Regions from separate parts of the Brevibacillus sp. WF146 genome, predicted to be linked through region 3. Evidence: riboswitches for the same ligand, from Rfam matches in the RefSeq annotation. Region 3 holds a riboswitch; each other region holds the start of a gene.
What was found. A riboswitch is a leader RNA that binds a small molecule or an ion and turns the genes downstream of it on or off. The one in region 3 is predicted to bind S-adenosylmethionine.

Region 1: it holds a riboswitch for S-adenosylmethionine, as region 3 does, so the genes downstream of both, A6764_RS05160 (MetQ/NlpA family ABC transporter substrate-binding protein) here and metK (methionine adenosyltransferase) in region 3, are expected to answer to the same signal.
Region 2: it holds a riboswitch for S-adenosylmethionine, as region 3 does, so the genes downstream of both, mtnK (S-methyl-5-thioribose kinase) here and metK (methionine adenosyltransferase) in region 3, are expected to answer to the same signal.
Region 4: it holds a riboswitch for S-adenosylmethionine, as region 3 does, so the genes downstream of both, A6764_RS05770 (sugar ABC transporter substrate-binding protein) here and metK (methionine adenosyltransferase) in region 3, are expected to answer to the same signal.

Annotation. Positions count from the first base shown of each region.
Region 1 covers NZ_CP109943.1:1,058,040-1,063,645, forward strand. Annotated here, with positions in the region: gene A6764_RS05155 (sigma-54-dependent Fis family transcriptional regulator) at 26-1,747, shown strand; SAM riboswitch class I at 1,973-2,089, shown strand; gene A6764_RS05160 (MetQ/NlpA family ABC transporter substrate-binding protein) at 2,242-3,066, shown strand; gene A6764_RS05165 (methionine ABC transporter ATP-binding protein) at 3,103-4,140, shown strand; gene A6764_RS05170 (methionine ABC transporter permease) at 4,140-4,802, shown strand; gene A6764_RS05175 (acyltransferase family protein) at 5,090-5,606, shown strand, end outside.
Region 2 covers NZ_CP109943.1:937,592-943,197, reverse strand. Annotated here, with positions in the region: gene A6764_RS04520 (GNAT family N-acetyltransferase) at 72-668, opposite strand; gene mtnA (S-methyl-5-thioribose-1-phosphate isomerase) at 783-1,826, opposite strand; gene mtnK (S-methyl-5-thioribose kinase) at 1,823-3,049, opposite strand; SAM riboswitch class I at 3,232-3,374, opposite strand; gene A6764_RS04505 (anti-sigma factor) at 3,465-4,640, opposite strand; gene A6764_RS04500 (RNA polymerase sigma factor) at 4,618-5,133, opposite strand; gene A6764_RS04495 (hypothetical protein) at 5,267-5,606, shown strand, end outside.
Region 3 covers NZ_CP109943.1:625,232-630,837, reverse strand. Annotated here, with positions in the region: gene A6764_RS03125 (polysaccharide deacetylase family protein) at 1-517, opposite strand, end outside; gene metK (methionine adenosyltransferase) at 644-1,855, opposite strand; SAM riboswitch class I at 1,985-2,085, opposite strand; gene A6764_RS03115 (hypothetical protein) at 2,139-2,603, opposite strand; gene A6764_RS03110 (S8 family peptidase) at 2,630-5,185, opposite strand; gene A6764_RS03105 (SLAP domain-containing protein) at 5,415-5,606, opposite strand, start outside.
Region 4 covers NZ_CP109943.1:1,182,818-1,188,423, forward strand. Annotated here, with positions in the region: gene A6764_RS05760 (copper amine oxidase N-terminal domain-containing protein) at 1-1,356, opposite strand, end outside; gene A6764_RS05765 (hypothetical protein) at 1,386-2,420, opposite strand; SAM riboswitch class I at 2,691-2,810, shown strand; gene A6764_RS05770 (sugar ABC transporter substrate-binding protein) at 2,929-4,071, shown strand; gene A6764_RS05775 (sugar ABC transporter ATP-binding protein) at 4,103-5,606, shown strand, end outside.

The DNA of each region.
Region 1 (5,606 bases), 430 kb from region 3:
TCTTACGCCTCTGGAAGAGCAGCAAATGATACAGCGTTCGTGGAAACGATGCTATTCGTTTGGATTCACACCGATGGATGCCGTCGAGGATGAGCTCCTTCCCGACCGACAGGTACACGAATTGCTGCAGGAGAATCACGCTTTGCTTTGCCACGTGGCCGCCGTGTTTGAGAAGTTGACCCCCTCTCTCAGGAAAAGCGGCCAAATCGCGCTGCTGGTCGATCGCCAGGGAGTCGTGCTCCATACACGAAGCGATCCCGACTTTGACAGCCAGGCCAAAAAGCTGCACCTGCGCGTAGGGGCGAATTGGCATGAGAAAAAGAAGGGGACAAACGCGATGGGAGTCGCCCTGGAGGAGAAAATGTCCGTGCGTATTCACGGCGAACAGCACTTCTTTGTTCAGAACCGGTTTCTCACGTGCGCCGCGTCCCCCCTGTTTACGCCCGCCGGTGAACTGGCAGGGGCGATCAACATCAGTGCGACGAGGGACCAATTCCATCCCTTTCTCTCCTCGCTTGTGCAGTTCATTGCGGAATCCGTGCAAAACCGCCTTCTGCTGGAAGAGGTCAAGCACGAACACCTCATCACCCTGAAGGAACTGGAACACACGTCCAATCGGCTTCATACCCCGCTTCTGACCCTCGACGGCGACAACCGCATCATTCGTGCGAATCAAGCGGCACGGCGCATACTGGGAAAGGATTGCGTGGGCAAGGAATTCCGAGAGAAAAAGGGGTTCGTAATCGAATCCATCGTGGACCATACGCGCAAAATCTGGCGGTCTGTTGCGGTGCTCACGAAGGATGCGGCCAGACAGCCGCTGCACACATTTGAGCGGATAGCGGGCTCTTGTCCCAGTCTGCAGAGCGCCAAGGCGCTGGCACAAAAAGTGGCGGAAACGGATCTGTCCGTTCTTCTCTTGGGCGAAACGGGAACGGGCAAAGAACTGTTTGCCCAATCCATTCATTCCGCCAGTTTGCGAGCGCGGCATCCGTTTATTGCCGTCAACTGCAGCGCCATTCCGGAAACGATCATCGAAAGCGAACTGTTCGGATACGAGGGAGGTGCCTTCACGGGAGCGAAAGCCGAGGGGAATATCGGGAAAATCGAAGCGGCGCATCAGGGAACGCTGTTTTTGGACGAGATCGGCGACATGTCCCTCCGTGCCCAGGCGGCGCTGCTCCGCGTCCTGCAGGAGAAAGTGGTTACCCCGGTGGGCAGTGTGAAAAGCAAACCGGTCGATGTCCGCATCATCGCGGCAACAAACAAGGACCTGCGGGAAGAGATCAAGGCGAATCGATTCCGGGCCGACCTCTACTACCGATTGAAAGGAATTCAGATAACCCTGCCGCCGCTTCGCAAGCGGAGCGATGTGATTGAGCTGGCGGAACATCTTCTCCGGACGATGAGCGGCTCTGCTGCGATCACACTTTCCGCGGAAGCACAGACAAAGCTGCGTGCCTATTCGTGGCCGGGAAACGTACGGGAGCTGTACAGCGTGTTAAACCAGGCGGTCTTCTTGGCGGAAGGGAATTCGATCGGTCCCGAACATCTTCAGTTTGAAACGGAAGAACGGGAGGAGGAACATCAACAAAAGGTTCCTTCCTTACCGGTTTTGGAAAAAGAGGCGATCGAGCAGTCGCTTCGATTGGCCCGCTGGAATATCAGCAAGGCAGCCCGAATGCTTCAGATCAGCCGCAATACGCTCTATCGCAAAATGCAGGAGTACAAGATCTTTCAACCGTAGCGATTCGGCCAAGGACTGTTCGTGGATCGCTTCGGCGACTCGCTCGGGGGACCAAGGAGAGGCGGCTTTCCGCCTCTTTCGTTCGTTTTGCGACCTGATTCGATTCGTTTTGACAATTTTCAATACATAGCGACAATAAACGATAAAGTCATTGACAGACACCTGCGGACACGTTATAATCCAACTAATCAAATCGGAATTGCACTTACAACTGGATAGGATGATCTCTTATGAAGAGAGGTGGAGGGACTGGCCCTGTGAAGCCTCGGCAACCTAAACGAACATTTGTGGTGCCAAATCCAACGGATCGATTCCGCTAGGTTCGATTCCGAAAGATAAGAGAGGTATTTACGCAGCAGGCGGCTTGCTGCCCTTACCTCTTCTTTGTAAGAGGTTTTTTTATTGAAAGGAGAGGATGCGTTCACATCGACGCCGTTGTTTTCCCATCATGCATTCATACATCGTTTCATCGGAGAAAAGGAGAGAAGACCATCATGAAAAAAACGCGTTTCTTGTTGATCATGCTGCTTGTGATCGCCACGCTGCTTTCCGCCTGCGGAGGAAACAAGTCGGACAATTCGGCCGCACCGGCTGGGGAAAAAACAACGATCAAAGTGGGCGTCACCGCCGGCCCGCACGAACAAATCCTCAACAAGGTAAAGGAAGTGGCCAAAAAAGAAGGATTGGACATCGAAGTCGTCGTGTTCAACGACTACGTTCTTCCCAATCAGGCGCTGGATAAAGGAAACATTGACGTAAACAGCTTTCAAACCATTCCGTTTTTAGAGAAATTTAACGAAGATCACAAAACTCATATTGTCGAAATTGGCAAAACCGTCACCTTCCCGATGGGGATTTACTCCACCAAGTACAAGAAGGTGGAGGACATCCCGGAAGGCGGCACGGTCGGCATCCAAAACGACCCGACCAACCGGGCGCGCGCCCTGCAGCTCTATCAGGCCGCGGGATTGATCAAGCTGAAAGACGGCGTCGGCAACAAAGCAACGCCGCAGGACATCATCGAAAACCCGAAAAAGCTGGTCTTTAAAGAACTGGAGGCGGCACTGCTCGCCCGGACGCTGAAAAGCCTGGACGCGGCAAGCATCAACACCAACTTTGCGATGGAAGCGGGGTACAACCCGAAAAAAGACGCGATTTTTGCCGAAGGGCCGGACTCCCCGTACGTCAACATTCTCGCCGTAAACGAGAAGGACAAGGACAACCCTGTCTATCAAAAACTGGTCAAGATCTACCGCTCGGAGGAAGTCAAGAAGTTCATCGAGGAAGAGTTTTCCGGATCGGTGCTCCCTTCTTGGTAAGGAGGGAAACGTCCCAACAGGGAGGAGCATGGGCAGATGATACAGCTAACGAATATTCACAAGACGTACAAGGTTGGCAGCAAACAGGTGGAAGCACTGAAAGGCGTAACGCTCCACGTCAACAAAGGCGAAATTTTCGGCGTGATCGGGTTCAGCGGAGCAGGGAAAAGCACCCTGCTCCGAACGATCAACCTGCTGGAAAAGCCGACAAGCGGATCGGTCGTGGTCAACGGGCAGGACATGCTGAAGCTGTCCGAGAAGGAACTGCGCCACGCCCGCAAAAAGATCGGCGTCATTTTTCAGCACTTTAACCTGCTGTCGTCGTACAACGTTTTTGACAACGTCGCCGAAATTCTCAGGATGAATCGGGTGCCGAAAGAGCAGATTCGAAAAAAAGTGGAGGAACTGCTGCGCCTGGTAGGGTTGGAAGACAAGGCGAGCGCCTACCCCTCCCAATTGTCGGGCGGGCAGAAACAGCGGGTGGGGATAGCCCGGGCGCTTGCCATGGATCCGGAAATCCTGCTGTGCGACGAGGCGACCTCGGCGCTTGACCCGCAAACCACGGAGTCGATTCTTGACCTGCTTTTGGACATCAACCAAAAGTTTAACCTGACGATTGTGCTGATCACCCACGAGATGCAGGTGATCAAAAAAATCTGCGACCGCGTGGCCATTATGGAAAACGGGGTCATCATCGAGCAGGGAACGGTATTGGATGTCTTCAGCAATCCGCAGCAGCCGACGACGCGCAACTTTATCAAGACGGTCTTTGATGACCAGGTCCCGAAAGAGATGCTGGCCAAAATCAAGAACGCCGGTCCCAGCGCGTACATCCTGCGCGTCGCGTTCCGCGGAGATGCGGCCCTCGATCCCGTTCTGGGAACGCTTGCCTCCCGCTATCCGGTCAGGACAAACCTGCTGTACGGGTCGATCAGCTCGATAAAAGGAACCGCGCTCGGCATCCTGCTGCTGCATATTTCCGGTGAAGAAAAAGCGGTGCAGGAGGGAATCGCTTATCTGCGCGAGTCCGTGTACCGGGTGGATGTCGTATCGCAAGAGGAGGTGGGGAGATAATGGATCGACTGGTGGAACTGCTGCCGCTGTTTTATCAATCTTTTGAAGAAACGGTGATCATGGTCGGGATCTCCTTGTTCATCTCCACACTGCTGGGCATTCCGCTGGGGGTGCTGCTGGTCATTACCCGTCCGGATCACCTTGCCCCCAACAAGTGGGTCTATCACAGTCTCAACGTCATCATCAACGTGATTCGCTCGCTTCCCTTCATCATTTTGATGGTGGCGATCATCCCGTTCACAGAGTTTGTCGTCGGCACCTCCATCGGGGTTGAGGGCGCGATCGTGCCGCTTATCGTGTATACCACGCCGTATATCGCCCGCCTGATGGAAACGGCGCTGCTCGAAGTGGACCGGGGCGTGATTGAGGCGTATCAGGCAATGGGCGCTTCCCGCTCGCAAATCATTTTCCGCATCATGATTCGCGAAGCCAGACCGGGCATTGTCTTGTGTCTGACCATCGCGACCATCGGCCTGATCGGGGCGACGGCGATGGCGGGAGCGGTTGGCGCGGGCGGTCTGGGTGATTTGGCGCTGCGCTACGGCTATCAGCAGTGGGATATCGAAGTGATGATCATGACGGTCATCATTCTGATCTGCCTGGTGCAGGCAATCCAATCGCTCGGCAACTGGGCGGCCAAAAAGCTGAAGAAAACCGCGTAAGCCAATTGGCTTCCGGCACACATCTCCACCCGCGTCGATGACTGGCGCGGGTCATTCCGTTTCGGTATCCCGGTATCCGTGCCGGCTGTCTGTTGTACGGCGCGTGAAAAGGTCACAACAAGGGAAAACGGCTATCGCTGCTTGGTCCAGAGAGCAGACCGGGCAGCGATAGCCGTTTTCAAATCTGAATCAAAATTTGTTATTTTATACTAAAACCGTTTTCCAAAAGCAGAGGGCTCGGGCAGCTTGGGACACGACCGGCAATCCCTATACAAAGGAGCGTGGAGATGGGAAGAGAGTCGCGATTGTTCAAATCGCTTTTCCTTACGCAGTTGTTGTCGTCCTTTCTCGTGTTTTCGGGGCATTACACGGCTTTGGTGCTTCAGTACGACAGTGCTTTCTGGGTCACGGCCCTGAATCAGTTGAGTCGGTACGGCACCGTTCTGCTGGCCATGATCAGCGGGTTTTTTACGGCCCATACCTTTGAGACCAAACAGCCCACAGCGCGGCAGTACTTTTCCGGGAAGCTGCTGTATATCGTCGTGCCCTTCCTGAGCGCCGGAGTGGTTTACCACTATTTGCTCTTTGCCGAATGGCCGCATACGAAAGAAGCGTTTGTCCATATTCTGCTGGGAAAGACGGGCGACCAGCTCTACTTTCTGTTCATGCTGTGCCAGTACTACGTCTTTGCCTACCTGTTTCGAAACATCATCACCAAACAAAACATCACGGTCCTGATCTGGCTGTTCATGGCGCTCCAATTCGTGTACATTCACTACCTTCATCACGGATGGCTGGGGTTGA
Region 2 (5,606 bases), 310 kb from region 3:
ACAAAGAAAGGGATGCGCGTCACGCAACCCTTTTTTCGCTGTTATGATCGTATTTTACCCAAAATTTCTTGTCAATCCAACTTTTTCTTTCGCATCCCGCTCCCGCTCTCGTCCGCGGACGTCCGGCTTCGCCACTCCGCAGCGAGCATGCCGTAGACGGCGTGGTCGACGTAATGGTCGTACAAAAATTCGTTGCTGCGCAGCACGCCCTCCAGCCGGAAGCCGAGTCTCTCGGGAATGGCCCGGCTTTTGTGATTGCCCGTCGCCGCCTGGATGGCGACGCGTTCCAGGTCCCACTCGCCAAACACAAGATGGTCCAGGTAAGCGGCCACCGCCTGGGTCATCAGCCCTTTTCCCTGAAACTGCGCCCCCAGCCAATACCCGATGGACGTCTTCCGGTTGGCCCAGTCGATGCTGTGGACGCCCAGCGTCCCGGCCAGCCTGCCGTTGTACCAGATTCCGTAATGGGTGCCCTGGCGGCGGTGATGCTGGTCAATCGTCAAGGCGATGAACCGGGCCGTGTCTTTCACCTCGCGCACCATGTCGAGCCACGGCAGCCACTGGCGCAAATAGGGCCGGTTGACATCCGTCAGCCAGAACATCTCCTCCGCGTCGGCCGGCTCCAGCTGCTTCAGGCAGGCCTCCGCCGTCATGGGAATGATTTTCATGCCGCTCCTCCTCCAGGAAACGCAAACAGCGCCCGGGGGCGCTTTACCAACGTGGAAAACGGGACCGCCGGGAAAGACGCACCTTCCCAGGGGCGGCCCGGGGGCTGTTTGCCGTTATCGTTTGCAATTGCGGATCTCGTCCGGTTTGTAGATGCCGTTTTCGGTGACGATGGCCGTGATGTAGCGGGCCGGAGTGACGTCAAACGCGGGATTGTACACCTTGATGCCGTCCGGGGCCACCTGTTTGCCCAATCCGTGCGTAATCTCCACCGCCGGCCGCTCCTCGATCGGAATGTCCGCACCCGTCGGCGTGTCGAGATCGACCGAAGACAGCGGGGCCGCCACGTAAAACGGAATGCCGTGCGCGTGTGCCAGAACCGCCACGCCGTAGGTCCCGATCTTGTTGGCGACGTCGCCGTTGGCCGCCACGCGGTCCGTGCCGACGATGACCGCCTGCACCTTGCCCTGGGCCATCACCATCGCCGCCATGTTGTCGCAGATCAGCGTGACGTCGATGCCCGCCTGCTGCAGCTCGTAGGCGGTGAGGCGCGCCCCCTGCAGCACCGGCCGGGTCTCGTCGGCGTACACTTTCAGGTTCCAGCCGCGCTCCTTGGCGAGGTAGAGCGGGGCCGTCGCCGTACCGTAGGCCGCGGTCGCGAGCGCACCCGGATTGCAGTGCGTCAGGATGCCCATGCCGTCTTTCAACAGGGTGAGCAGGTGCTCTCCGATTCGGCGGCACACTTCCGCGTCTTCCCGCTGGATGGACAGGGCTTCGTCCAGAACCGCCGCCTTCAGCTCTGCCACCGGTTTGCCGGCTTCGCGCTGCACGCGGGCCTTGATCCTGTCCAGGGCCCAGAACAGGTTGACCGCCGTCGGGCGGGAAGTGCCGAGGTAGTCGGCCTGCTCGCTCAAATGATGCCAAAACGCCTCAAAATCGTTGGCGTCGCTGCTGCGGACGCCGAGATACAAGCCGTAGGCGGCCGCCATGCCGATGGCGGGCGCCCCGCGCACCTGCAGATGGCGGATGGCTGCCCACACTTCCTCCGAAGTGGTCAGCGTCAGGTAGATCGTTTCAACGGGCAGCCGGGTCTGGTCCAGCAGGACGAGCGCGTCATCCTGCCACTTGACCGGCGCAAATGGCGTGCTGGTCGTTGTCATACTGCAGCCTCCTGGTCGTATCGTGCGGTAACCGTCCGAACGATGTCTGTGATGTCTGTCGATACCTCCACGCCGTTCCGCTCCAGAATCAGCGCCTGGCCGATCGCCAGCGCCAGCCGCTCCGCTTCCGCGCGGGTCTGATCGTCGGCGATGCTGTTCAGGTCGGCGACGCCCGCCAACCCGATGACGCGGCGCAGGATTTTGCAGCCGGCGAAGCCCGCCGCGTCCCGGATCAGCCGCTGCACGTAGCTCTGCCAGAAGCCTTCGGTGTGGGCGCTGCGCTCTTTCGCCTGTTTGTGCCAGAGCTGGACGAACTGGGAGACAAACTCGTTCCAGACGTCTTCCACCGTCGCCAACAGATATTCGCGATAGGCCTCCCGCTTTCCTGTATCCGGCTGCAGGCCGTGCTGGCCCGCGTAGTTCAGCAGCAGGTTGGCGATCACCGCGCCGATGTCGAAGCCGATCGGGCCGTAGTAGGCGAATTCGGGGTCGATCACCTTGATCGACGTCGGCGAAATGAAGATGCTGCCGGTATGCAGGTCGCCGTGCACCAGCGCCTCCGCCCGGGTGAGGAAATCGTACTTGAGCTTGGCGATTTCCAGCTTCAGCGGCTTGTTGTTCCAGATCGCCTCCACCTCCCGCCGGATCAGCGGGTTGAAGCTGTTGGTCGGCGCGTCTTCGTAGGGATCGGTGAAGACGAGGTCTTCAGTAATTTTGCATAATTCCGGATTTATGAATCTTCCGACGAGCGCTTTTTTGTCGTAGGGATGCGCCCCCAAATCGGACGTGTAAAACAGCGTATGGGCGAGAAAGCGGCCGATCTGTTTGGCGAACAGCGGGTAGCGGTTGCCCGCGATCAAGCCTTTTCGCATGATCACGTGGTCGCTGACGTCTTCCATCACCGTCAGGGCCAGCTCCTCGTCAAAGTGATACACCTCCGGCACGAGATCCGGCACGTATTTGTGCTGGATGCGCAGCGCCTCGCTTTCGATCCGGGCGCGGTCCAGCGTGAGCGGCCAGGATTCGCCCACCACGCGGGCGTAGGGCAGCGCCTGCTTGACGACGACGCTTTTGCCCGTCGCTTCCTCCCGGATGTGGAACACCAGGTTGAGATTGCCGTCGCCGATCTCCCGGCTGGTCAGTTCCGCTTCCGCCGCAAACAGGTCCGGCAGTTGTTTTACGTACTGCACTGCTTCTTGTTCGCTCAATGCGCGATACGCCATGGTTCAATTCCCCTCTCCTTCGGCAGATGCCGCTTGTCTTCACATTTCCGGTGTGTCTATTCAGTGGCCGCCGGGCGGCGCGTGAACCGCTGCCGCCTCCAGCCAGAGCATTCCGCACATGCAAAAAGACCTCTTTTCCCGAAGAATAGAGGTCTGTCCGTACGCGTCTGCGTGTCGTCTCCCCCTTATCTTCCAGAATACTTTTGTTTCTGCAGGAATTAGCACCGTGCACGCGCTGCACGTCCGTCGCCGGAAGCGCTCGGACAGCGTCATGTCGGTTGCCGGGTTTCATCGGGCCAGTCCCTCCACCTTCTCTGGATAAGGTATCCAACGTATGCGGTTTTGACGTTTGTTTGAATCATACAACCCCGGTTTCGCGCTGTCAACACCCTTTTTTGGGTGAAATGTCCAGTCTTCACGGACTGGTCCGCTGGCCCGAGGCACTCGGCCGGTCCCAGTTCCACCAGTCGATCCGGCCCACGAAGGCAGCCGTGATCGACGGCTCCTGCCGCAGCTTGAGCAGTTCCTTGACAGGGCCCGTCACGACCGCCCCGTAGAGGCGCACACCGTTCTGCTGCAGGTAGCGGCAGCGTTCCTCGATGCGCAGCCGGTTTCCGGCGGTCACAAGCCGCTCGCCAATGGCGTTCGTCAGCCGTTCCTGTCCCGCGAGATACTCCATTTCCGCCAGGTACGCCCGGGCGCGCCGCTCACCTTCGCCATGTGCCTGAATCGGCGCTTCGCCGTAATCGAGTTCTCTTTCCGCGTATCCCCACACGTCACCGGCCGACAGCAGCAGACTGCCTTCCGCCGCGTCCGGATGGTTTCGCTCCTGCCCCGTGTCCACGGCGAACCAGGTGGTATCCAAGTCGTAGCTGGAAAGCAGGGCGTAGTACTCATCATGGGTCAGCAGCCGGTCAAACGAGACGGCGAGCTGCGCCACCGTTCCCTCTGGCAGCTTTTCCAGCGCGTTCCAGGCGGGATTTCTGCGGAAGGCGCTTTCTTCCCGATCGGCCGCTGACGACGGAAAGAGAAAAAAGAGCCGCTCTTTCCGCAAACCGTCGGTCCATGCCGGCTTCGCGGAAATGATCGAGAAGACGTTGCTGATCGAAAAGGTTCCGGCGTTCTGATCGTCTCCCCCCACCTGTTCACGCAGTTCCATGTTTATCTCCCCGTACAGAAATCCGATTTGCGAACCGCTGCTGCCCACCGTGAGCCCCGGCTGGGTAAAGTGCACCATGTCCCGGGCCACCCGGTAGGTGTCCTCGTGCAAATACCAGCCGATCCACCCGTTGGCAAACATCAGGACCGCCCCGACGAGAAGCGAGATGCCCACCGTGTAAGCCGCGTTGCCCAGCCTGTGGCGCCATTTGCTGCGGCGGAGGATGGCGCGCTGCGTCTCTTCGGACAGCACGTCCGTTTCTCTCTCCTCCTGTCCGCCGCTGCCCAGCAGCAGCTCCTCCAATCGTTCCGCATACAGCTCGTCCGCTGCGATCCTCGCACGGAAAGAGGCGGCTTCTTCCTCCGTCATTTCACCGCGCAGATATGCCAGCAGTTCCCGTTCCCGCTCTTCATTTGCCTTGTCCGTCGTCATGTTCATCCCTCCACATTCTGCGTAGTGTTTGCCGCCCGCGAAACAATGAGCGCTTTACGTCCGCCGCGTCGATGCCCAGCACCTCGGCGATTTCCGCGTAGCTGAGCTGTCCGCAATGCAGCAGGATCACCTGTTTTTGCTTCTCCGGCAGCCGGTCCAGGCACGTCCGCAGCGATGACCACGCCTCTTGGCTCAGCAGCGCCCGCACCGGGTCCGCCGCCGCCCCGTCCGGCTGTTCCGGGATCGTCTCCACCAATCGCCACGGACGCTTCTTCCGCCTCCGATGCCAGTCCACAAACGTGTGGTAGGCCGCCTTGAACAGCCAGGGGCGCACCTTTTCCCCCCGGTAGGCATCCAGGTATTGATACGCCCGGAAAAAGGTCTCCTGCGTCAGGTCTTCCGCCTGCACCCGGTCACCGGTCAATCGGCAGAGGTAGCGGTATATGTCGTTGACGTACAAGCGGTACACGTCTTCCAGTCCGACCTTTTCCACGGATTCACACCCTTTCACTCCTATCCACGCACATGGCGGGAAAAAGTTCCACCGCGCCGCAGCATTTTTTCAAAAGATTGAGGTTTATGGTAAAATAAGGGGTATTATAACACGGTGTCCAAGGAGCGATTTGATGGGTTATGGCATCGACCTGCTGGAGCACGTGCGGGCATTGGAGCAAAAAATTATACGGGAAGGACTGGACAACCCGCTGGAGTATATCCATTTCCGGTTTGCGAACAATAGCTTTCGCTACTGGAACACGCCGCCCGACCTGCACGTCTTTGCCGAGACCGGCTGCGACGGCATTCATTACGGCTTTCTGACCGATTTCGGCCGCATCACAGACCTGACAGAGGCGCCCATTGTCTGCGTCAGCCCGACGGACGACCCATCCTTGCGCATTATCGCACGCAATCTGGAAGATTTTTTCCGCCTGGTTGTGACGATCGAATCCGCAGGCGACCTTGGCA
Region 3 (5,606 bases):
CCCGCAGCCGACCTGCTATGGCAAAATTGACGGATGGAAACTGGTACCGGCGCAGCACGGGAAACGCATGCGTGTAGTAACTCTCGTATCCATCGTCAAACGTAATCAGCACGGCGTTGTCGGTGGACAGCACGCCGGTGTCGACAAAACGCAAAAACTCCGACAGCGAAATCGGATGCAGGTCATTCTCGCGCAAAAACGCCATATGCCGGGCAAATTGGTCCGGGTCAATCACATAGCGTTGGTTCAATTGGTTCGACACATGGTGGTAGGTCAGCACCACCACCCGATTTCGATACCACTGCCTGGGTACGACGGCTTCGTCCTTTTCGGCCGTTCGTTCCCGCGCTGCAGCGGCTTCCTCCCCGCTTGTGCTTATAGACGTAGGAACCGGGGGAAAATGTTGCACTTTTGGCATGTTCTTATTTGGAAGATACACACCCCCGAGCAGTCCGGCAGTCACGACCAGACCGAACGACACCAGAATGACAAGGAAGAAGGGCCACCTTTTCGGCAACAAAATCCCTCCTTACAGCCTACATAGTGATTCGACACCGGTGAACGGATTCCTTTATGACTGGATTACCATTCCTATCCAAGAAAAAAAGCCTAGTGCGTGCACTAGGCTCTCCCTACTCGGTTGTTATTTCAACAGATTGGCAGCGTCCTGTTTCAGCGCTTCCGCCTTGTCTGTCTTCTCCCACGGCACATTCAGGTCGTTACGCCCAAAGTGACCGTATGCCGCGGTTTGCTTGTAGATCGGACGACGCAGGTCAAGCTGCTTGATGATCCCTGCCGGGCGCAGGTCGAAGTGCTTGCGGACGAGCTTCACCAGCTCCTCCTCGGCGATCTTGCCGGTGCCGAACGTATCCACGCTGATGGACACAGGCTGTGCCACACCGATGGCGTACGCTACCTGCACTTCGCACTTGTCCGCCAGGCCGGCCGCGACGATGTTCTTCGCCACGTAGCGCGCTGCGTATGCGCCGGAGCGGTCCACCTTTGTCGGGTCTTTGCCGGAGAACGCGCCGCCGCCGTGACGAGCGTAGCCGCCGTAAGTGTCCACGATGATTTTGCGTCCGGTCAAACCGGCGTCGCCCTGCGGACCGCCGATCACGAAACGGCCGGTCGGGTTGATGAAGTACTTGGTCTCGTCATCCAGCAGTTCAGCGGGAACGACCGGCTTGATGACGTGTTCCATCAGGTCTTTCTTGATTTGTTCCAGCGTCGCTTCCGGCGCGTGTTGGGTGGAGATGACAATGGTGTCGATGCGCACCGGCTTGTCGCCTTCGTATTCCACGGTCACCTGCGTTTTGCCGTCCGGACGCAGATAGCTGAGCGTGCCGTTTTTGCGCACTTCGGTCAGGCGGCGGGCCAGCTTGTGCGCCATGCTGATCGGCAGCGGCATCAGTTCAGGCGTTTCGTTGCAGGCAAACCCGAACATCAACCCTTGGTCGCCGGCGCCGATCGCTTCGATTTCCTCGTCGGTCATCTTGCCTTCGCGCGCTTCCAGGGCCTGGTCCACACCCAGGGCGATGTCGGCAGACTGCTCGCCGATCGCGGTGATGACGCCGCACGTGTCTGCGTCAAAGCCGAATTTGGCGCGGTCATAGCCGATTTCGCGGATCGTGTCGCGCACCAGCTTTTGAATGTCCACATAGGTGTTGGTGGTGATTTCACCCGCCACGAGCACGAGACCGGTGGTTACGGACGTTTCGCAAGCCACGCGGGCGTTCGGATCCTTTGCCAGGATCGCATCCAGAATGGCGTCGGAAATTTGGTCACAAATCTTATCCGGATGACCTTCGGTGACAGATTCAGAAGTGAACAGACGACGACCTTTTTGCAATGCCATGTGTACGACCTCCTTTGGACTCATACAAATAGTGTGGTAGCCGAAACAGGTTCTTATCAGACGAAGGCACATGCAAAAAAAAACCTTTTCCGTTTGAGGAAAAGGTGCTTGTTTTGATGCGTTCCTTACCTCTTATCGGCCAGAACAGATATCCGTTCTGCTGGTTAGCACCGCTCAAGTCGGTTGCCGGGCTTCATAGGGCCAGTCCCTCCGCCTGCTCTGGATAAGAGTATCCATTACGGATAATAGGATACTGGTTTTTCTCTTCGGTGTCAATATGCACTTAGCGGATTTCGTATTTGCCGCGCACCATGATGTAGGCCACGCCGCCGTAGTTCGGGTCCAGCCGCAATCCGCGGTTGTCGGAGCGGGCGATCAGGAGCAGGTGGTTGTGGGAAACCGGTGCACCGGCACGGAGATCCGCCCCCTCCGTAATGTCGGTCAGACCATCTCCCTTGTCGCCGGCGACAGCCTGCACCTGTCCGGTGCGGACGATGAATTCCGTCCCTTCAAAGCCGTACAGCGTCTGGCCCGGATACAGCTCCACCACGGTCAATCCGCTGGTCCCGCTGCCGCCTCCACTGCCCAGCGCTCGTTGGATCTGCTGATCGACGTAGCTCTTCGTCACGACCGGGTCGTCTGCGGAACCCGGCACGCCGGCGCTTCCGCCGTCAGCCATCGCCTGGGAAGCAAAAATGGCCGTGCCGACTACCGCGGCTGCAAGCAATCCTTTTGTCGCTTTGTTCATCTCGATGTCCTCTCCTTTTCTGAAGATCACAATTGATAGACCCTGGCCAACAGGACGACCACCTCGGCCCGGGTCGCGCGTCCCTGCGGCTTGAAGAGATTCCCGTATCCCTTCAGCCAGCCTCTGGAGGTGAGCGCCTCAATGGCCGGAGACGCCCAGTGGCTGGTCGGTACGTCACGGTACGAAGACCTGCTGTGCTTGTACAAGAGCAGGTTCTGGGCGCGGGCTGCCATCTGGGCCATCTCCGCCCGGGAGATGGGCTGGTTCGGCTTGATCGTCCGGTTGGGGTACCCCTGCAAAATACCCAGTTGATAAGCCTTCAAGAGCGACTGGTACGCCCAATGGGAGCTGGACAGGTCGCCGAACGGATTGCGGCCCGTGTACGACCCCACCGGCAGCCCTTTGGCCCGCATGGCCTGGATCAGCATGGTGGCAAACTGTGCCCGCGTCACCTGCTGGTTGGGCTGGAACGTGGCGTTTTCAAAGCCCTTGACGACCCCTTTTCGGGTCAGCCGGGCGATGTCGGAGCGGGCCCAGTGACCGGCGATGTCGCGGTAGCCGTCCACCAGCTTTTCCTTGTGCAGCGTGAGGCGGTAGGCGTCGTATTTGAACGAAACCGCGCTGCTCAATCGGATGTAGTACCTGCCGGGCTTGAGCTTCAATCCGATGACTTCCTTGCCCTGATCGGACAACTGGGCCACCTGGTCGGTAGCGGCCAGCGCATAATTGAACGTTTGGGACCCGTAGATCTCGATGCGCATCCCCCTGGACACAGGGACAAACGGCGCGCGAACGCTGACGTAGGATTCCGAATCGACGGTAAATTGGAACCAGTCCGAGTCGGTATGGGTCGGCAAGGTGCCCGTCATCAGCGTGCCGTTGGCCAGATGAGACGCCTGGCGATACGTATCGTTGGGTTCGTTGATGTCCTTGCGAACCGGCGTGTAGGTCAAATCCAGCCGGTATTCCCCGTTTACCTGATTGCGCCAGTACTCGCTGATCCGGATGTAGTACTTGCCCGGCGACACCTCTTTTTGTGCCCGCTCGGTCGGGTCGTCCCGGTCCCCGGTGTCGTACTCTTCCCATCCCTGCCCCTGTTTGCCGATGCGCATGTTCAGATCCATCCGCTTGGTGTCAGGGGTAACGGTAATGTTCAGCCGGCCATACTCGCGCACGTAGTAGGAAAACCAGTCCTGGTCGCCTTCTTCGTGAAAATTGCCGGTCACGCTGATCTGATTCCCGACCAGCGGACGCGCCGTATCCATGTTGTTGTTTCGTTCGTAGCGGTCCGGGTTGATCGCAAACGAACTGGTCAGCACGTAGGTAAACGCGTTGACCCCGCCGCTTCGCTCCAGTTTGATCAGCATCCGTCCGGCCTTGGCCGGAACCGTCAGGGTATCGCCGTTGCCGATGTAATACGTGACCGGCGTGCGATTCTCCGAATAAAACGTGGCGGCCATGGGGGACGATATCGATGTGGTGACAGAACCCCTCAACGTCACTTTTCCGTCGTAGGGAATATCCATCTTGTACCAGTCAATCGTGTCGGACGGGTTGAGCCGGCCGCGAATCTGCGACTCGATGGGAAACGGACTGGCTTGTCCCATGCTGTTGTTCGGCTCGTGAAAATCCGTCGAGGGATTGGTTCGGACGGCCCGGTAGACATTGAGCAGGCCGTAGCCCGTTCGCCGGTCCCAGCCGCGCTCGCCGAGATCGGTGGCGGTCTGGTACAGGAGCTGCCGCACATCGAACGGCGACATGCCGGGATGGCGTGCCAGCACAAGCGCAGCGGCCCCGGCCACCTGGGGAGCGGCGGCCGATGTGCCGCTCAACGTGCCGTATTTGCCTCCGGGCTTGGTGGTGTACACGTTCATGCCGGGTGCCACCAGATTCAACTCCGGCCCCGAATTGGACTCGTACAGCGGTTCGTTGTTGCTTTTGACCGCCCCGACGGCGATGACGGTCGGATAAGCAGCCGGATAGGCGACCCGGTCGCTCTCGTTGCCGCTGGCCGCCACCAGCACCGCTCCGCTCGCTTCCGCCCGTTGGACCGCCTCCGTCAAGGCTTTGGAGTACGACATGCTGCTGACCGACATGAGGATCACCTTGGCCCCCCGATCCAGCGCCATGTGTATCCCCTTGGCGACCACGTCAATACTGTCCTGCTGGCCGTATTTGTCCAGCACCTTGATCGGCAGGATGCGGGCGTTCCACAGCACCCCGGACACCCCGATGCCGTTGTTTCCCCTGGCCGCGATGATGCCTGCCACCGCCGTGCCGTGTCCGTTTGCGCTGTCGTCATAGGGAGACTTGCCCGGATTCACCAGGTTGATCCCCGGCAGCACATTCCCTTTCAAATCGGGATGGTTGGCATCCACCCCTGTATCCAAGACGGCGATGATGATGGAATTGTTGCTGTTCACCGTTTTCCACGCCTGGTCCGCCTTGATCTGCTTCAGGTGGGTCTGGTTGTTTATGTACCGGTCCGATGTAATTCCGGCCGCTGCAGCGGCTCTGACGTTCGCGAAAGCGGCTGTCAGTCCGATGGCGACCACAAGCCCCAATATGATAACTCTCCTCATGAAAATGACAGTCCTTCCTCCCCTGTTTCCGCATGCCGGCGAAACACAAGGAATGCAGGTAGTGGCGGGTCACATGCCCTTCTCTCTTCATTCTATCTATCTAGCATAGCGGAATAAATGGACGAAACGCAACCCTGTCAATCCAATTCTTGGAACGCTGACGACATTCCCGGCAAACGGCAGAACCCCCTTCCGCCGCGGCAAAAGGGGGTCTCCCTGAAACGTTCCGTTATTGCAAAAAGCCCTTCGGCTGCGAGGTTTCGGAAGCAGCCTGCTCTTTTTTCTGCTGTTTGGCCTTGGGGATGAAAGCGGTACAATCGGCGGCTTTCACGCCTTCTTTCTTGATCGACGTCGCCGGGATTTCAAACGCCCAGATCCGACTGCCCTTGGCTTCCACTTTCAAGTTTTCCAGCGTGTAGTG
Region 4 (5,606 bases), 560 kb from region 3:
CGCTGTGCCGCCTACCAGGAATTCAATCGTGGAACCGTCTTTTTCTATCACGATTTTTGTCTTCGCGCCCGCTTTTTCCGCCTTGATCGAGCCGCCGAGCGCTTCCACCAGCGCCCGGGCGGGGACCAGCGTGCGGCCCTTTGCAACAAACGACGGGGCGTCGATGGTCACTACTTTGCCGTTTGCGTTCAGCTTCGCTTCGCCGATTTGGAAGGTGACGCCGATTTGGCCGCTGAGCGCTTTCAGCACGTTGATGACGCTGGCGGTCGCTTTGGCCTTGTCGCCCGCTTTCACTGCTTCATAGTACGCCTGAGCGTCCAGGCTCATCCGGGCGAAAACGTCCTTGCCCAGCTTTTCCGTCAGCAGCACTTCCATCGCGGAGAGGAACATGTTGCCTTCCATCGCCTGTTCCTGTGCCTTCTCGCGGTTGTCCTTGACCGTCCAGTCGGCGTTCAGCACCTTGTCCGCGTAGCCGGCGATTTTCCCGGTGAGGGCGTGGAAAAACGCGTTCTTCACAGCCGCTTCGCTCAGCTTGGCCGGATCGCCCGATTCGAACGCGGCCTTGATCGCGTCGGCGGACGGCTTGTGGCCGCCGGACATGGAGTTGTAGATCGGCAGGAAGAAAAAGTAGCCCTCCGTCATGCCCACCTTGGCGTCTGCCAGGTTGGTTTTCGCCAGGTCCGGCACTTTTTTCGCGTAGGTGATCGTCGCCAGGTGGAACGTCTTGATCAACGTCTTGTCAAACATCTGGCGGATGACGTTGTAGCCGAGCACGTCCCCACTGTTCACGGCTTCCAGCATCTTCGGAACGATGATCGTGTCCAACTGCTCCTGCATCCGCGTGCCGTACGTGTTGTCACGCTTGATGACCGTTCCCCGAAGGGCGCCGGCGTAGAGCTCGACGGCCTGCTCCACGGCGGTGCGGGCCATGTCTTTTTTTCCTTCGGTCAGAGCGGTTTTGGCCGTTTCCTTGGTCAATTTGGTGATTTGCGCATAAAAGTACCCCTGCAGCCCTTTGTCCACGGCCTGCTTGGCCTGTTGGACGGAGTAATGGCCGGCAGCCGCGCCGTCAAGCACGGCGACGATCAGCGCGTCGGTGTCGGGAATGAGCGCCTGCACTTTGGCCTGGAAGGCGGAGACGTACTGCTGTTTGACCTTGGCGATGTCCACTTGTGCGGCGTCGAACAGCTTTTTGATCTCCTCAAACGCCCGAATGTCCGCTTTTTGCGCGGAGGTGTCCGCGGTCAGACTGAATGCGGCGTAAGCGGCCGGTTGGGAGGCGCCGGTGTCGGCAAAAGCGGCGGCAGGGTTGAGCAGCAGGGCTGCAGCGATCGAGGCGACGGCAAATTTTCGCATGGAACAGTCACTCCTTGTCATGTATGAACTTAGATCCATTTCTTTCGTTTGGCGAGCCAGAACAAGCCGCCGAAAACAATAATCAGACCGCCCATGAGGGAAGCGGTGACCACCGGATTTACTTTGGACGGAGCCGGTTGAGCGCCTTCTCCGGCGGGCGCCGGTTTCGCGGTCTGGCCGTCTGTCTGTCCGCCGGCTGGATTGGCAGACGCCTGTGCGGCCGATTCTCCCTGCCCGGGGGATTGTCCCGGGGCGGCGGGGGAAGCGTCCGTCTGCGCAGGAAGGCTGCCGGACGCCGGCGTTTGTTGGCCGGAAGCGGCAGCGGACGGCTGCGGGCCGGAAGGGGACGAAGCGCTTGCCTTCGTTTTCGTGCCGGCCGGGGAGCCGGAGGACGGCTGGGCAGTTGATGCAGGCTTCCCCGCCGGTGCGGTCTGCGGCGATGAAGCCGTTGGGGCGGACGTTTGGGAGCCGGCGGCGGCAGCTGCCGTTCCCCCTTTCCACGGAAACAGCGGCTGGAGCGTGGAGCGAATCAGTTTGGTCTGCTTCTGGAATTCGTTCTTGTCGGAAGGCACGGTCCCCACACCGAACAGGCCGGGATTGCCCAGCGCGGCCAGCGCTTTGTCGAAAGCGGCGAACGCCGTTTTAGAAGCGCTGTCACTGATGTACGGGGCGAGCACGTTGAGGGTCCCTCTGCCTTTGGCCAAAAGCAGCTTTGCCTTGGCGTAGTCGTCAAACTGCTGCTCGGCGTTTGTCAACCGGCGGTCGATGTTCTTCACCAGCAGCGCTTTGTAGTTGTGCAGGACGAGATCCTTGTTTTGTTGAGAAAAGTTCGCTTCCAGTGTCTGGGCGGTCTGTTGGCCAAACTCCAGGGCGATCTCGTTTTTGCGGCTGAGAAACGCCTGGTGGGCGCCGTTCCAGTCTTCCGGAGTCTGTTCCAGCTTGGCCGCGATCTCCTTGAAGCTCTCCGCGAGGTCTTCCTTGTTCGGGTCGCCGTAGGAATAGGCGAAGGCGGATGCGGGCAGAAGCAGCGCCAGAAACAGGGCGAGCAAGAGGCGCAGCGGCACGGAGCCTCCTCCTTTCTATCATCAAAATAATGATAATCATTATCAAAACGATCTCCTCTCCTGATAATAAAGGGGCATCTCGTACGCGTCAATAAAGATTTTCATTCTCGATGAAAGGAGCACATGCCGTTCCATCCGTTTTTGGAAATCGCTTACAGTATCAAATATTTCTGAGAAACTTCCAAAAACGGGATTGACGGAGCCGCCGGCTTCGATGTATGATGTCCTCATCATCAAAAGCATAGTGGAAAACTTGGAATTACACATGCCTTCTTATCCAGAGCAGGCTGAGGGACTGGCCCGATGACGCCCGGCAACCGACTGTCAAGAGCATGCGGCTCTTGCGGCACGGTGCTAACTCCTGCAGGAATGTTTCCTGAGAGATGAGAGGTGAGCGAGCGAACCGCGCCTCTTTCCTCAGGGAAAGAGGCGTTTGTTTTTTCCGGTTTTTCCGTCCATGCCATCATTTTTCACGCACTCATACGGGGGGATGTACCAGATGAAAACGATGAAAAAATGGATGACAGCCAGTCTCGTCGCGGCTCTTTTGCTGACGGGCTGCACCAGTGAACAGCCGCCGGCGCCGTCTGCCCAGTCCGCCACGTCACAGTCGTCCCAGCCGGCGGCCGCGCCGCAGCAGCCGGCAGCCGCATCACCGGCGGCGTCTACCTCGGCGGCCATTCCGGCGGCAGTGGACAAACCGTTGAAAATCGCTCTGGTCAGCGAGTTCTCCATCGGGACGTTTTCCGCCCAGTACCTGCAGGGAGTCAAAGAGCAGGTGAGCAAATTCGGCGGCGAGCTGGTCGTCTACAACGCGGACGGCGACCTGGGCAAAATGGCGGCCCACCTCGACACCGCAGTCAACCAAAAAGTGGACGGGATCCTGATCAACCACGGCCGTGCGGAAGCGCTTCAGCCGGGCGTGGAGCGGGCGGTCAAGGCGGGGATTCCCGTCGTCGCGTTCGACAACGACCTGGACCAGGTGGACGGCGTCACCGTGATTGACCAGGACGACTACAGCCTGGCCTGGCAGGGGCTGAAAAACCTGGCCCAATCCATCGACGGGAAAGGCAACATCGTCTACATCTGGGTGGGCGGTTTTGCGCCGATGGAAAAGCGCAACCGCGTCTACGAGATTTTTCTCAAGCGCTACCCCAACATCAAGGAGATCGCCCGCTTCGGTTCGGCCACCCCGAACACGGCGCTGGACACCCAGGCGCAGATGGATGCGATCCTGAAAAAGTACCCGAACAAAGGCGACATCGCCGCCGTGTGGGCGCCGTGGGACGAATTCGCCAAAGGGGCTACGCGGGCGATCAAGGCGGCGGGACGGACGGAGATCAAGGTGTTCGGCATCGACTTGTCCGACGAAGACCTGCAGCTCATCCAGGAGAAGGACAGTCCATGGAAAGCGTCGGCGGCGACCGATCCGGCCGACATCGGACGGGTGCAGAGCCGCTTCCTCTACCAAAAGATCGCCGGCGAACACACGCCCAAGTACTTCTCGCTCGATCCGCATCTGGTCAGCCAGGACAAACTGCCGGACAAACCGGTCAACATGTCCGAACTGGCTCAATACGTGAGCGGGTGGGGACGTAGCGACGCCGCCGTCTCGCCGTGGATGGCCGCGCTGGAGGCTAAGCACAAGTGACAGGAACGGACAGATCAGGGAGGGATGCGAGATGACGGCCTCTGTTTTGGAAATGAAGGGGATCGTCAAGCAGTACGGCGGAGTGTACGCCCTGCGCGGGGTGGATTTCACCGTGCGCGGCGGGGAGGTGCACGCCATCCTCGGAGCCAACGGAGCGGGCAAAAGCACGCTGATGAAAATTCTCTCCGGCGCAGAGCAGGCGACGGCCGGCAGCATTCTGATCGACGGCCGCGAGCTTGCGGTCGCCGGACCGCGGGATGCCAAGCGGGCCGGCATCCACCTCGTGCAGCAGGAAGTGGACACGGGGCTGATTCCCTCCCTGAGCGTCGCGGAAAACATCCTCCTGGACCAATCCGTCTCCGCCGGCGGCTGGTGGCATTCGCCGAAGCGGACGGTGGAGCGGGCCCAACAGATTCTCAACCGGTGCGGTTTTTCCCTGCCGCTGAAGGCAAAGGCGGAGGAGCTGACGCTGGCAGAAAAGCAGTTGGTGCTGCTGGCCCGCGCCGTGGCCCAGGACGTCCGCTTCGTCATCTTTGACGAGCCGACCGCGCCGCTCAGCCTGACGGAAGCGGCGGCGCTGTTCGAGCTGATCGCCAGCCTGAAGGCGGCCGGGGTGGGGATCGTCTACATCTCCCACCGGCTGCCGGAGGTGTTCGCCATCGCTGACCGCATCACCGTGCTGCGGGACGGCAGTCGAGTGTGGGAAAAGCGGACGGACCAGACCAGTCCGGAAGAAGCGGTGTCGGCGATGCTGGGCCGACGCGAAGCCAATCGGGCGGACGACCGGACGGGACGCGCGGGCGAGGTGCTGCTGGAAGTGAGAGAACTGCGGATCGGCCACAAGGTGAAGCGGTTTGACGTCCAGGTGCGGCAGGGGGAGATCGTCGCGGTGGTGGGACTGGTGGGCGCCGGCAAGACAGAGGTGTCCCGCGCCCTGTTCGGCGCTGACCGGCTGGACGGCGGCGAGATCCGGCTGCGGGGGCGGACCCTGCGCCTCCGCCATCCGGGCGAAGCGATCCAGAACGGCATCGCGCTGATTCCCGAAGAGCGGCGGCTGCAGGGCATTCTGGTGGAGGAGCCGGTGAAGCACAACCTGACGCTGGCCCACCTGCGGGCGTTTGCGCGGGGAGGCTTTCTTTCGGACAGGGCGGAGCGGGAGGCGGCCCAGTCCCTCGTGGAGCGGCTGGGCATCAAGACGGCCGGGCTGGACCAGCGGACGGGCAGCCTGTCCGGCGGCAACCAGCAGAAAGTGGCGATCGGCAAGTGGCTGTTGACCACGGCCAGCGTTTTCCTCTTCGACGAGCCGACCAAGGGCGTGGACATCGGCGCCAAGCAGGAGATTTTCCGCTTGATCAGGGAACTCGCGGACGAGGGCAGGGGCATCTTGTACTTTTCCAGCGAGATTGACGAAGCGCTGGCGCTGGCCGATCGCCTGATCGTGCTGGAACACGGCCGGACCGCCGCGGAATGGAGCCGGAGCGAATGGACGGAAGGACGGATCACGGCCGAGACGGTGATGTTTTACATGAGTGGAG